3 regions of the Janthinobacterium sp. GW822-FHT07H10 genome follow, and region 3 is predicted to be linked to each of the others. Evidence: predicted binding sites of a transcription regulator. Region 3 holds the regulator's gene; each other region holds the start of a gene.
What was found. Region 3 encodes FNR, which switches genes on or off when oxygen is low (the NO sensors DNR and NnrR bind a similar motif). Its sites were predicted from a motif close to TTGATNNNNATCAA; they were not measured.
Positions count from the first base shown of each region.

Region 1: the regulator FNR is predicted to act here: its motif matches at 1,991-2,004, upstream of AC1RDJ_RS17200 (OmpW/AlkL family protein).
Region 2: the regulator FNR is predicted to act here: its motif matches at 2,488-2,501, upstream of cqsA (alpha-hydroxyketone-type quorum-sensing autoinducer synthase).

Region 1 covers NZ_JBXAKS010000007.1:127,240-131,447, reverse strand. The annotation lists gene AC1RDJ_RS17215 (MerR family transcriptional regulator) at 1-236, opposite strand, end outside; gene fur (ferric iron uptake transcriptional regulator) at 311-751, opposite strand; gene AC1RDJ_RS17205 (LysR family transcriptional regulator) at 1,013-1,909, shown strand; gene AC1RDJ_RS17200 (OmpW/AlkL family protein) at 2,066-2,683, shown strand; gene AC1RDJ_RS17195 (MetQ/NlpA family ABC transporter substrate-binding protein) at 2,897-3,724, opposite strand; gene AC1RDJ_RS17190 (methionine ABC transporter permease) at 3,749-4,208, opposite strand, start outside.
Region 2 covers NZ_JBXAKS010000023.1:31,921-36,128, reverse strand. The annotation lists gene AC1RDJ_RS27690 (MFS transporter) at 1-52, shown strand, start outside; gene AC1RDJ_RS27685 (GIY-YIG nuclease family protein) at 65-412, shown strand; gene AC1RDJ_RS27680 (MarR family winged helix-turn-helix transcriptional regulator) at 632-1,099, shown strand; gene cqsA (alpha-hydroxyketone-type quorum-sensing autoinducer synthase) at 1,110-2,354, opposite strand; gene AC1RDJ_RS27670 (sensor histidine kinase) at 2,520-3,839, shown strand; gene AC1RDJ_RS27665 (response regulator) at 3,843-4,208, shown strand, end outside.
Region 3 covers NZ_JBXAKS010000003.1:580,911-585,118, reverse strand. The annotation lists gene ccoG (cytochrome c oxidase accessory protein CcoG) at 1-897, shown strand, start outside; gene AC1RDJ_RS10410 (FixH family protein) at 953-1,477, shown strand; gene fnr (fumarate/nitrate reduction transcriptional regulator Fnr) at 1,603-2,361, opposite strand; gene AC1RDJ_RS10400 (response regulator) at 2,612-4,208, shown strand, end outside.

The DNA.
Region 1 (4,208 bases), on a different contig from region 3:
TGCTGCGACAGGGCGGCCCAGTCGGTGTCGTCGCCGGCCAGGATGGGCAGCAGTTCGGCCAGGCGGAAGCCCAGCGCCTGCGCCTGGCGTATCAGCCTGACTTGCGCCAGGTCCTGCTGCGTGTAGACGCGGTAGGCGCCCGAGCGGCGCACGTCGCCCAGCAAGCCCAGCGCTTCATAGTGGCGCAAGGCCTTGGGCGAGGTGCCCGCCAGGCGGGCGATTTCTCCGATGTACATGTTTGTCCTTTGTCGAGCTGCGGCGCACGCAGTGTAGCGCAGGCGGTGCGCCAGGCGCTACGCTGCGCGTTGCCTCAGGATGGCTTGCGCGGCGGGACTTTCTTCGCCGTGCACTCGGCGCAGGTGCCGTACAGCGACAGCGCGTGTTCATGCAGCACGAAGCCGCGCTCGGCGGCGATCTCGTTCTGGCGCAGTTCGATGCCTTCGTCGACGAATTCATCGACCTTGCCGCAACCGGTGCAGACCAGGTGGTCGTGGTGCTGGCCTTCGTTCAATTCGAAGACGGCGTGACCCGATTCGAAGTGGCGGCGGAACAAAATGCCCGCTTCGGCAAACTGCATCAGCACGCGGTAGATGGTTGCCAGGCCCACGTCGATTTTTTCGGCCAGCAAGAGTTTGTAGACATCGTCCGCACTCAGGTGCTTGATCGTGCCTTCTTGAAACAGCTGCAGAATCCGCAAGCGGGGGATGGTTACTTTCAAGCCCGATTCACGCAGTTCCCTCAATATATCCATGTCTCCCATTCCTTTTTGTGATCGCCTTGGCGTGCGCCTATGTATGATTTTGCATTATATCGCAAATGATAATCATTACTATTCTCATTTGTATTGTGCGAGGTAGAAATATTATGCTGTCTGGCCCGGCGGCAGACCAGTGACATCGGCGCAAGGCTGGCTTGCGTTCCACGCACCGTGCCGCTCCGCGTCATGGCTTGCGATGGAAAAATGACGCCGATATCGCTACACTGTGCAGCACGAAATAACAATGGAGTAGGCATGGACCGATTTGATGCGATGCGCATTTTCACGCGTATCGTCGAACTGCGCAGTTTTACGCAGGCGGCGCATGACCTCGGCTATCCGAAAGCCACCGTCACGCATGCGATCAAGCAGCTCGAAGCGCGGCTGCGCGTGCGCCTGCTGCAGCGTACCACGCGGCAGGTAACGCCCACGCCCGACGGCGACGCGTATTACCAGCGCTGCGTGCGCCTGCTGGCCGACCTCGAGGAAACGGAAGCCGTCTTTTCCTCGGCGGCGCAGCAGCCGGCCGGCAAGCTGCGCATCGACCTGCACGCGACCCTGGCCCTGCATTTCGTCATGCCCGTGCTCGACCAGTTCTGCGCCCGCTATCCGCTGATCGAACTGGAAATCGGCATGGGCGACCGCCTCGTCGACCTCGTGCGCGAAGGCGTCGATTGCGTGCTGCGCGTGGGCGAACTGAGCGATTCGTCGATGGTGGCGCGCCGCGTGGCGCTGCTCGAGCAAGTGACGTGCGCCAGCCCTGCCTACCTGGCCGCGCACGGCACGCCGCACACCCTGGCGGACCTGGCGCACCATCGCGCCGTGAATTTCTTTTCCGCCCAGACGGGCAAGACCTGGCCCTTCGATTTCCGGGCGGGCGGCCAGGTGCACAGCGTGAGCCTGCCGGGCACGGTGTCCGTCAACAATGCCGACGCCTACCACGCCTGCTGCCGCGCCGGCATGGGCCTGATCCAGGCGCCCCGGTACCACCTGGCGCAGGCGCTGGCGGCGGGAGCGCTGGTGGAAGTGCTGGCGTCCATGCGGCCCGACCCGCTGCCCGTGTCCGTGATGTATCCGCACCACCGGCAACTGTCGCCGCGCGTGCGCGTGTTCGCCGACTGGGTGGCCGGCCTGTTTGACGGCGTGCGCTAAGGAGCGGTAGCGCGCTGCAATGCCGCAATTTTTGACCTGGGGAAAGGAAAAATTCCGTCTGTTGATGCCATCCAGCACTATTTGATGTGGATCAAAGTTTTTGTTGCACTGCACTCTTAGACTTCGCAGCGTTACTTAACGACAGAGGGAACTATAATGAAAAAGTCCGCAACCGCAGCAGCAATCGTTTTGGCCGCCATCGGCGCAGTCGCCGGCAACGCCATGGCACAGGAAGGCCCTTGGCTGGTCCGTGCGCGCGCCGTGCATATCGACCCGGCCGACAAATCTGCTCCTATCGGCGGCGTCGGCGCATCCGACCGTTTGCATGTCAGCAGCAAGACGATTCCGGAAATCGATATTTCGTATTTCTTCACCCCCAACATCGCTGCCGAGCTGATCCTGACTTATCCGCAAAAGCATGACGTCAAGCTCGACGGCAACAAGATCGGCACCTTCAAGCACCTGCCGCCGACGCTGTCGCTGCAATACCACTTCATGCCGGAAAAACAGTTCAGCCCTTACGTGGGAGCGGGCGTGAACTACACGAATATTTCCGACGTGAAATTGCTGAACGGCGCCGGCCGCCTCGAGCACGACAGCTGGGGCTTCTCGCTGCAAGCGGGCGTCGACTACAAGCTCGATAAAAACTGGTCGCTGAACTTCGACATCAAGAAAGTGCAGATCCGCAGCGACGTCTTCATCGGCGGCGCCAAGGCCAGCGAAGTCAAGGTCGATCCGCTGCTGATCGGCGTCGGCGTCGGCTACCGCTTCTAGGAACACCGAGCAAAACCTGCTGCGCGTCGTCATTTGCGCTCTGCGATGCTCGCTGTGCCTTCGTACAGTTGCGCTTCTCAAGCACAGTGACTGCCGCTCGCGTCGGTTTTGTCAGGCGTGGCAAGTATTGAAGATGCCCGTGCAGCGCGGGCAAAAAAAGACGGCCAGGTGTGAACCTGGCCGTCTTTTTGCGTGCAGCGCCTTGCTTGCGCTTTATTTTTTCAGCGTCTTTTCCAGCGCCAACTGGTAGTCCGTCTTTTCGTAGCCGGCCAGGTATTTATTCGTCGCGTCGAGGAAGGCGCGCGAGCGGTAGGCCGCTTCCAGGTCCTTGACCCACGGCTTGCCCTTGTCGGCCGTGCGGATCGCCACCAGGTTGATGTAGCTGTCCGAGATCTTTTCCACGGCCAGGGCGGTGGTCAGTTTCATGCCGGCGGCCAGGGCGAAGTTGCCATTGACGAAGGCGAAATCGGCGTCCGCCAGCGAACGCGGCAGCTGCGCCGCTTCCAGCGGCACCAGTTTCAGCTTCTTCGGGTTTTCCAGCACGTCGCGCTCGGAAGCGCGCAGCGGGTCGACATTCGGTTTCAGCTTGATCCAGCCCATCTTGGCCAGCACCACCAGCGCGCGCGCCTGGTTGGTCGGGTCGTTCGGCATGGTGATGGTGGCGCCGTTCTTGACTTCCGCCAGCGACTTGTGCTTGCTGCTGTACAGCGCGATCGGCGTCGTCGGCACGGTGATCAATGGGCTCAGCGGCAGCTTGTTATCGGTGGCGAACTTGGTCAGGTAGACGATGTGCTGGAACACGTTGGCGTCCAGCGAGCCTTCGGCCAGCGCGTAGTTCGGCTGCACGTAGTCGTTGAATTCCACGATCTTGACCTTGTAGCCCTGTTTTTCCAGGATCGGCTTGATGCCCAGCTTCAGCTGGTCCGAATACGGGCCGGAGCTGGTGCCGATGACGAGTTCCTTCGGGTCCTTGGCATGGGCGGCGGTGGCGAAGGCCAGGCTGGCGGCGGCCAGCAGCAGGTTGCGGCGAAGATGGTTCATGTATGTCCTTGTTCTGAATATGAATTAACGTTTGTCGAGGCGCTTGGCGATGCGCGTGCCGGCCAGCTGGATGATCTGCACCAGCACGATCAGGATGGCCACGGTGACGACCATGATGTCCGTCTCGAAGCGGTAGTAGCCGTAGCGGATGGCCAGGTCGCCGATGCCGCCGCCGCCCACCACGCCGGCCACGGCCGAATAGGACAGGAAGCTGATCGACAGCACGGTCAGGGCCAGCACCAGGCCGGAGCGCGCTTCCACCAGCAGCACGCGGAAGATGATCTGCATTTCCGAGGCGCCCATGGCGTGCGCCGCCTCGATCACGCCGCGCGGCACTTCGCGCAGGTTCTGTTCCACCAGGCGCGCCAGGTAGGGTATGGCGGCGAACGACAGCGGCACGGCGGCGGCCAGCGGGCCGATCGAGGTGCCGGCGATGATGCGCGTAAACGGCGTCAGGGCCACCAGCAAAATGATGAACGGGAAG
Region 2 (4,208 bases), on a different contig from region 3:
GCTGACCGGCATCCCGCGCATCGGACAAGCCGACGGCGCCCTTCAACCTTGAGAAAGCCCGAGCATGGACAAGACACAGCAAGCAGCCCTGAAAGCCGCTTACCGGCAACAAGCGCCCGCGCTGGGCATCATCGCGCTGCAGCACCTTCCCAGCGGCTGCGTGTTGCTCGAACGCAGCCGCAACGCACCCGGCGCGCTGAACCGGCACCGCTTCGAACTGGCGCTGGGCACGCACCGCAATGCACGCCTGCAGGCGGACTGGCGGCGCGATGGCGCAGCGGCCTTCCGCCTTGCCGTCATCGACACCGTCCAGCCGGCCGACGATCGCGCAGTCGATGCAGACGCCGAGCTCGACGCCCTGCTGGCGCTGCACCGGGCGCAACTGCTGGAACAGGGGCAGGCACTGTATTAAGCGCCTAGCCCGGTAGATGCATGCCTCCGCTGCTGCCGCCCGCCAGAAGCGGAGACTGCGTTGATCGTCGTCGCATGGCTCGCCACGCGTCCTCCTCACGTCGTGCCCCGGCTCCTGATGCGCTGCCAGCAGCAGACGCTCCCTGCCGCGATAGACGCTCGGCGGCCATGCGTTACACTTGCGCACTCAAGCACTACGCAGGCTATACAAAGGACCGCCATGACCGATCACACTTCCCAGCCGCCGGACGGCGGCAGCGCGCTGGACTTCTGCCTGCGCCTGGCGCGCGCCCAGGCCATGCTGGTGCGCCGCTTCGACAGCACCCTGGGCAACCTGCATGGCTTGAGCTTTGGCGATTATCAATTGCTGTACCACTTGCAGCGCGCCCCCGGCGGGCGCCTGCGCCGCATCGACTTGGCCGAGCGCCTGGCGCTGACGGCGTCCGGCATCACGCGCTCGCTGATGCCGCTGGAAAAAATCGGTCTGGTGGCGCGCCAGGCCGACCAGCGCGATGCGCGCGTCGGCTATGCCGCCATCACGGCCGCGGGACTGGACTTGCTGGCGCACGCGAATGCGACGGCGCAGGCGCTGGGCCAGGAATTGCTGGGCCATGCCAGCGCCGAACAGCTGGCGCCCCTGTCCATGCTGCTGGGCACTATCGCCGGCAACCAGCCCGTCAACGGCTGACGTATTCCCCTTACACCAGCGCCAGCTTGCGCAGGCGCCGCGTCGACGGCCAGCGCGCCATGCCCGTTTCCTCGCGGATGGCCGCGCAGGCCGCCAGCACGCGCGCGCAGTCATCCTCGCGCAAGCCCGCGTTCAGGGTCAGGCGCACCAGCGAGCGGTTCTTCGGCGTGGCCGGCGCGCAAAAGACGGCGCCATAGATGCCGTGCCGCTGCAGCGCCTTGCGCAGGATCAGGGTATCGGGCTCGCTGCCCGCTTCCAGCGCGATGATCTGCTGCGTGCCGTCGCTGACGTTGTAGCCAAGATCGGCCAGGCCCTGGCGCAGCTGCACGCTGTGGCGGCGCAGGGTGGCGCGGCGGGCATCGGCGGCGCGGATGAAGTCGAGCGCGGCGTCGAACCACGCCAGTTCATGTTCGAGCAGGCAGGAACTGAAGATGGCCGGGCGCGAGGCGGACAGAAAATAGCCCTTGAAGCGGGCCGAGCAGGTGATCAGCCCGGCCCGCCCGGCAAACGCCTTGGCCAGCGAGGCAGTGCGGAAATGCACGCGCTCGGCCAGCCCCAGCTCCACCACCAGGCCGGCGCCCTGCGGCCCGTGCGTGCCCAGCGAGTGCGATTCGTCGACGATCAGCATGCTGCCGCTGCGCTCGGCGATCTCCACCATCCGCAGCAGCGGCGCCACGCTGCCGTTCGTGCTGTACAGCGCATCGACGACGATGATGCCGGGGCCATGCTTGTCCAGCTGGCGCTGCAGGTGGGCGCCATCGTTGTGCAGGAACGGCACGGGCACGGCTTGCGCCGACTGCACGCCTTCCCACAGCGAGGCGTGCGCCAGCATGTCCAGGTACACGGGGATGCCGGGGCCGGCCAGGCTTTGCAGCAAGCCCACATTGGCGGCCCAGCCCGACTGCGCCAGCACGCAGGCTTCACTGCCGAGAAAATCCGCGAACTTGCGTTCGAGGCGGTGCTGGCGGCTGCCTTCCTGCAGGAACACGGACGACATCAGCATGGCGCCGCCGCCCTGCAGGACGCGGGACTGGGCCGCCAGCAGCGCCGCCTCGCCGGCGATGTTCAGGTAATCATTGCCCGCCAACATGACCGCGCGGGCCGGCATGGCTTGCCATTCATGTAAATGTTCGCCACCGAGCAGCTTCTCGATGCGCTCGACATAGTGCTCGTCCATGCGCGCGCGCACGAAGGCCGGCAAGTGTTGTTCGGCGCGCAGGTTGCTCGATGGCAGGGGGAAAAGGGCGTTCGGCATGGGGACTCCTGGAATGGTTGCGGGGGGAACTACCGCGTCCAACATGCGCGAGCCATTCGGCAAGTGATTGATCCATCTCAACAGTTATGGCGATATATCTCTTTTTCCGGAGGAACACGCCGATGATGTTGTCTTGATTCGCCTCAACGAACACGTCCCCCGACCATGATGCATGCGCAGTCCCCTTCCGGAAAACGGTGGCAAGGCAAGATCCTCCAGCCTTTCCTGCATTTCCACGACGCCATCGAACACACGCCCACGCGGCGCGCCCAGGTGCGCACGCTGGCCGTCATCGGCGCGCTCGGCATGCCCCTGTACTACGCGCTGTGGCAGCATGTCTTTCCGCAACCCTACGAGTCGCTGCCGCTGCGCACCATCGCGGCGCTGCTGTTCCTGCCTGCACTGTGGCCGGGGCGCTTCAGCAATACGGGCTTCAGCGTGTACCTGTTCCTGGGGCTGACGTTCGAACTGCCCTTTTTCTTCACGTATATGTTCCTGATGAACCACGCCTCGACCCTGTGGGTGCATTCGCTGCTGGTGGCGCTGATCGTGCTGTTCCACTTCGATACGCGCATCGCCATGCTGGCCTACCTGAGCGGCACCCTGCTGGCCTGCCTGGCGTTTGCCGTCGTGGGCGAACCCGCCTTTCTGCTCAGCCGCGACGTCTTGCAGCAGCTGCCCGTGCACTGGTTCACGATCGCCGTGCTGTCCGTGGTCAAGGTGGGCCGCCATGTGGGCGCGCAGGAAAAACTGGCGGGACTGGCGGCCGGCCTGGGCAGCGTGGCGCACGAATTGCGCACGCCGCTCGTCAGCGTCGAAGCGAACGTGCGCGGCCTGCAGCGCGGCTTGCGGCGCGATGCCGACGACGTGCAGCCGGGCGCGGCCAGCCTGGAAGCGCTGGCGCGCATCCAGTTCGAAGTGCGCCATATGCACCACATGATCGACCTGTTCCTGCTCAGCGCCAGCGCCGTCAACCGCAAGCTGGAGGCCAACGAGACGGTGGCCATGCACGACAGCGTCGTCGCCGTGCTGCGCCGCTACCCGTTCACCAGCACGGCGCAGCGCGACATCGTCAAGGTCGACCTGCGCACCGACTTCAGCTTTCCCGGCCAGTCCGAGCTGTGCGTGGTGATTTTGCTGAATTTGCTGCGCAATGCCCTGAAAGGCATCCAGCGCGCCGGCAAGGGCCGCGTGCGCATCGTCATCGATGGCGCGCGTCCCGTGCCGCGCCTGCTGTTCATCGACACGGGCTGCGGCATCGCGGCCAGCCGATTGCCGCTGATCTTCGACCGCTTCTATTCCTATCCCGCGCACAACGGCAGCGGCATCGGCCTGGCCCTGTGCCGGCAAATCATGCAAGCGTGGCATGCACGCATCAGCTGCGTGGCGCGCGAAGGCGCCTATGCCATCTTCGTGCTGGAGTTTCCGCAGCCGCTGGCCACGCCCAGGCCCAACCGTTTTCCATCCATCCACCGCGCGAGGTGACGCATGCAACTGCCCGTCTACACCCATCCGACCCTGACCGTATTGATCGACGACAGCGATTCCTTCCTGAAAAGCCTGGCGTTCCAGCTCGATCCGGGCCTGGCGCGCAAGACCTTCCACGACACCAGCAGCGCGCTGCACTGGCTGCGCCACAGCACGCGGCTGGGCGAGACGCCGCTGCATGTCAATTTCGACACGCAAAACCTGCCGCCCGACCAGTGCAACGTGGCGCTCGACATCGAACGCATCTGGCGCATCAGCGGCCAGGCGCAGCGCTTTGCCGTGCCGTCCGTGCTGGTGGTCGATTATTCGATGCCGCAGATGAACGGCCTCGAGTTTTGCCAGGCCGTGCGCGACTTGCCGTGCAAG
Region 3 (4,208 bases):
GGCTACTTCACGCCGATCAAGGAACTCGCCCATTCCGTGCAAACGCTGAACTTCGGCCCGTGGGAATGGTTCTGGGTGCTGTTCTACAGCCTGGCCACCTACGGCAACGCGGGCTGGCTGCGCGAGCAGGTGTGCAAATACATGTGCCCCTACGCGCGCTTCCAGAGCGCCATGTTCGACCAGGACACCCTGATCATCACCTATGACGCCAAGCGGGGCGAACCGCGCGGTGCGCTGAGCAAGAAGGCCGGCAACAACGACAAGCTGGGCGACTGCATCGACTGTACCCTGTGCGTGCAGGTGTGTCCGACCGGCATCGATATCCGCAACGGCCTGCAGTATGAATGCATCGGCTGCGCCGCCTGCGTCGATGCCTGCAACAGCGTGATGGACAAGGTCGACCGGCCACGCGGACTGGTACGCTACAGTACCGACCATGCGATGGAAAACAACTTCGACTCGAAGCAGATCCGCCAGCGCGCCATGCGCCCGCGCGTGCTGATCTACACCTCCATCCTGGCCCTGATCATCATCGCCGTGTGTACCTCGCTGGCCCTGCGCACGCCGCTGAAGATGGACGTCATCCGCGACCGCGGCTCGATGGGGCGCGAAGTGGAAGATGGCATGATCGAGAACGTCTACCGCCTGCAGATCATGAACACTTCGGAGCAAAGCCAGAGCTTCAGGATCAGCGTTGCCGGCTTGCCGGGCCTGACCTTGCTGACGCGCGATGAAGTGACCTTGCAGGCGACGGAAACGCTGGGCTGGCCGATCCGCCTGCGCGTGCCGCACGGCGTGGGAGAGAAGGGCTCGAACAAGATCACGATCGAGCTGCAGTCGCTGGACGACCCGTCGCTGCACGTGCGCGAAAGCGCCGTGTTCATCGTGCCACGTTAAGCAGGAAAGGCGGCAGGAATCCCCGTGTTCTTGCCGCCGTCACAAGGAGAAAACAATGTCCGACAGTCTGAAACTGCAAGCCCCCGCCGCGCCCTGGTACAAGCACCGCTGGCCATGGCTGCTGATGATCGGTCCCGGGCTGTCCGTCGTCGTCGGCAGCTTCATGGGCTATATCGCGTTTACGCAACCCGACGCGCTGGTGGTGGGCGACTATTACAAGCAGGGCAAGGCCATCAACCAGGACTTGCGGCGCGATACGGCCGCCAGCAACCTGGCCATGTCGACCAGCCTGGCGTACGACGTGGCGCAAGCACGCCTGACGGGCTCCGTGCACAGCTTCGGCAAGGCTTACCAGGCGCCGCTGCAGCTGCACCTGGCGCACGCGACCTTGCCGGAAAAGGATATCAAGCTGCTGGTGCAGCCCGACGCCATGGGCAACTTCTCGGTGGCGCTGCCGATGCTCGAGCGCAGCCGCTGGCAGGTGCTGGTGGAAAACAATACGCGCGAGTGGCGCCTGTCGGGCATCTGGACCTGGCCCGCGCAGCGCAGCATCGCGCTGCATGCGGACGAGGAACTGTAAGGCACTGCGCCGGGGAAAACCGTGGCGGGCGCCAGTGATGGGCGGCCGAGCAGCGCAGCTGTGCCGGTGTACAGCGCGCAGCGCAAGCCGCAAAGCGCGACGCGCAGCGGGTTTTGACGGTGCCGTTATTTGCAGGTGTCGGTGCCGGCCGTAATGGCTTTTAATTTTGCCGGCTGCAGGATCTCGATCTCGCGGTTCGACACGCGCAGCCAGCCTTCCTTCTTGAACTTCGACAGCAAGCGGCTGACGCTCTCGATGGTCAGGCCCAGGTAGTTGCCGATTTCCTCGCGCGACATGCGCAGCTGGAAGTTGCTGCCCGAATAGCCGCGCGCCTCGTAGCGCGACGCCAGGTTGACGATGAAGGCGGCAAAACGCTGCGTCGCCTGCATATTGCCCAGCAACAGCATCACGCTTTGCTCGCGCGTGATTTCCTGGCTCATCATGCGGTGGAAATGGCGCAGCAGGGTGGGCATATTGCCCAGCAATTGTTCCAGGCTGGAAAACGGAATTTCACACACTTCGCTGTCTTCCAGCGCCACGGCATTGCAGTGGTGGCGGTCGGCGCTGATGGCGTCCATGCCCAGCAGTTCGCCAGCCATCTGGAAGCCCGTCACCTGCTCTTCGCCGCCCGGATTGATCTGGTAAGTCTTGAAGTGGCCCAGGCGGATCGCGTACAGGTTCTGGAACGAGTCGCCGATGCGGAACAGCGAGGCGCCGCGCGCGACCTTGCGGCGGCGGCCGATAATCTGGTCCAGCCTGTCCATGTCGCCCACGTCGAGGCCCATCGGCAGGCACAATTGATGCATGCTGCACGTCGAGCAGCGCGCACGCAACGCTTCCACGTTCACGGCGGGCAAGGCTGGAGAGAGTAGCGCTTCTGTCATGTCAGTACCTTTTTGAAAATGCAATAACAAGTTTACTGCATAGCGCGCTTGCCTGTGCCATTTTCCCCGTCATTCACGCTAATTTCGCTGAATAAACGACGTCCTGCATTTAATTTTATGGCAACATCGTCAATTGCTGCTTTGACGGCGGGAATTTACGCGGCCGGCGCTTGCCAAGTTGCTGTATTGATAGGAAAATTCCTGACAGCATTATCTGCCGCCTGTCCCTTCGGGGACTGAAAAGGAAATCATGAAGCCTCTCGGCATTAAAGCAAAAGTCGCGCTGGCCACCAGCCTGACCTCGATCGCCATGATCGCCCTGGTCACCATGATCCAGGTCAAGCACATGCGCGACGATTTCACGCAAGTGCTGCTGGTCCAGCAAACGGCCCTGATCGAGCGCACGGCCGAAGAGCTCGACGACAAGTTGGCGATGCTGCTCGACATCATCACCCAGACGGCGCGCCACCAGCCGCCCGCCCTCATGGCCGACGCCGGCGCATTGCGCGAGTACTACACGCAGCGCGCCATGCTGGCCCTGTTCGACGACGTGCTGGTGCTCGACACGCAGGGCAAGGTGGTGGCCAACGTGCCCGAGGTGCCGGGACGCAACGGCACCGACGTGACGGACCGCGATTACTTCCATACCGTCATGCGCACGAAACAGGCGATGATCACGCAACCGATGCTGGGCAAGACCAGCCACTTGCCCATCGTGCAGATGGTCGCGCCCGTGCTGGACAAGAACGGCGCCGTGGCCGGCATCGTGATCGGCGTGCTGCGCCTGTACAAGGACAATATGCTGGGCCACCTGCGCACGGCCAAGGTGGGCAAGAGCGGCTATTACTTCATCCTCACGCGCGAAGCCGTGCCGCGCTACGTGCTGTACCCCGATACCAGCCGCCTGCTGCAGCCGCGCGCGCCGAACGCCAACCAGACCACCACGCAGCTGCTGAAAGAAGACGGCGAAGGCAGCATGGTCAGCACCAACAGCCGCGGCATCACGGCCGTCAACAGCTTCAAGCGATTGAAATCCGTGAACTGGCTGCTGGCCGCCTCGTTGCCCGTGGCCGACGCGTTCGAGCCGTTCAACGGCGTACTGTCACGGCTGGTACTCTGGAGCATCTGCGCCTCGCTGCTGGCCGCGGCCGTGCTGGGCTGGGTCACCGTGCGCCTGCTGTCGCCGCTGGTGCGCCTGCGCGACACCCTGCTGTCGCTGCGCGCCTCGGGCAACCGCTTCACCCCCGTGCCGGTGCAGCAGCGCGACGAGATCGGCGAGCTGACGGAGGCGTTCAACGGCCTGATGGGCGAGCGCGACCGGCTGCAGCACGAGCTCGAGGCGCGCGCAACGGAGCTGGAGCAGGAGCGCGACCGGGCCGAGGCGGCCAACCGCGCGAAGAGCGATTTCGTGGCCAACATGAGCCATGAAATCCGCACGCCGCTCAATGCCGTGCTGGGCATGGTGTATTTGCTCGGCAATACCAAGCTCAACACCGAGCAGCGCAAGTACCTGACCATGGTACGCGTGGCGGGCCAGTCGTTATTGGGCATCCTCAACGATGTGCTCGATTTTTCCAAGATCGAGGCGCGCCGCATGGATCTGTCTCCCGTCGAGTTCGACCTCGATGAAGTCATGAATACCCTCGCCACGACGATGACCATGAATGCCGGCGAGAAAGAACTCGAGCTGGCCATCGCCGTCGAACCCGACGTGCCGCGCCGCCTCGTCGGCGACGCCCAGCGGCTGCAGCAAATCCTCGTCAACCTGGCCGGCAATGCCATCAAGTTTACCGAGAGCGGCGAAGTGGTGGTGGCCGTCAGCCTGGCCGAAAGCAGGAACGAGCGGG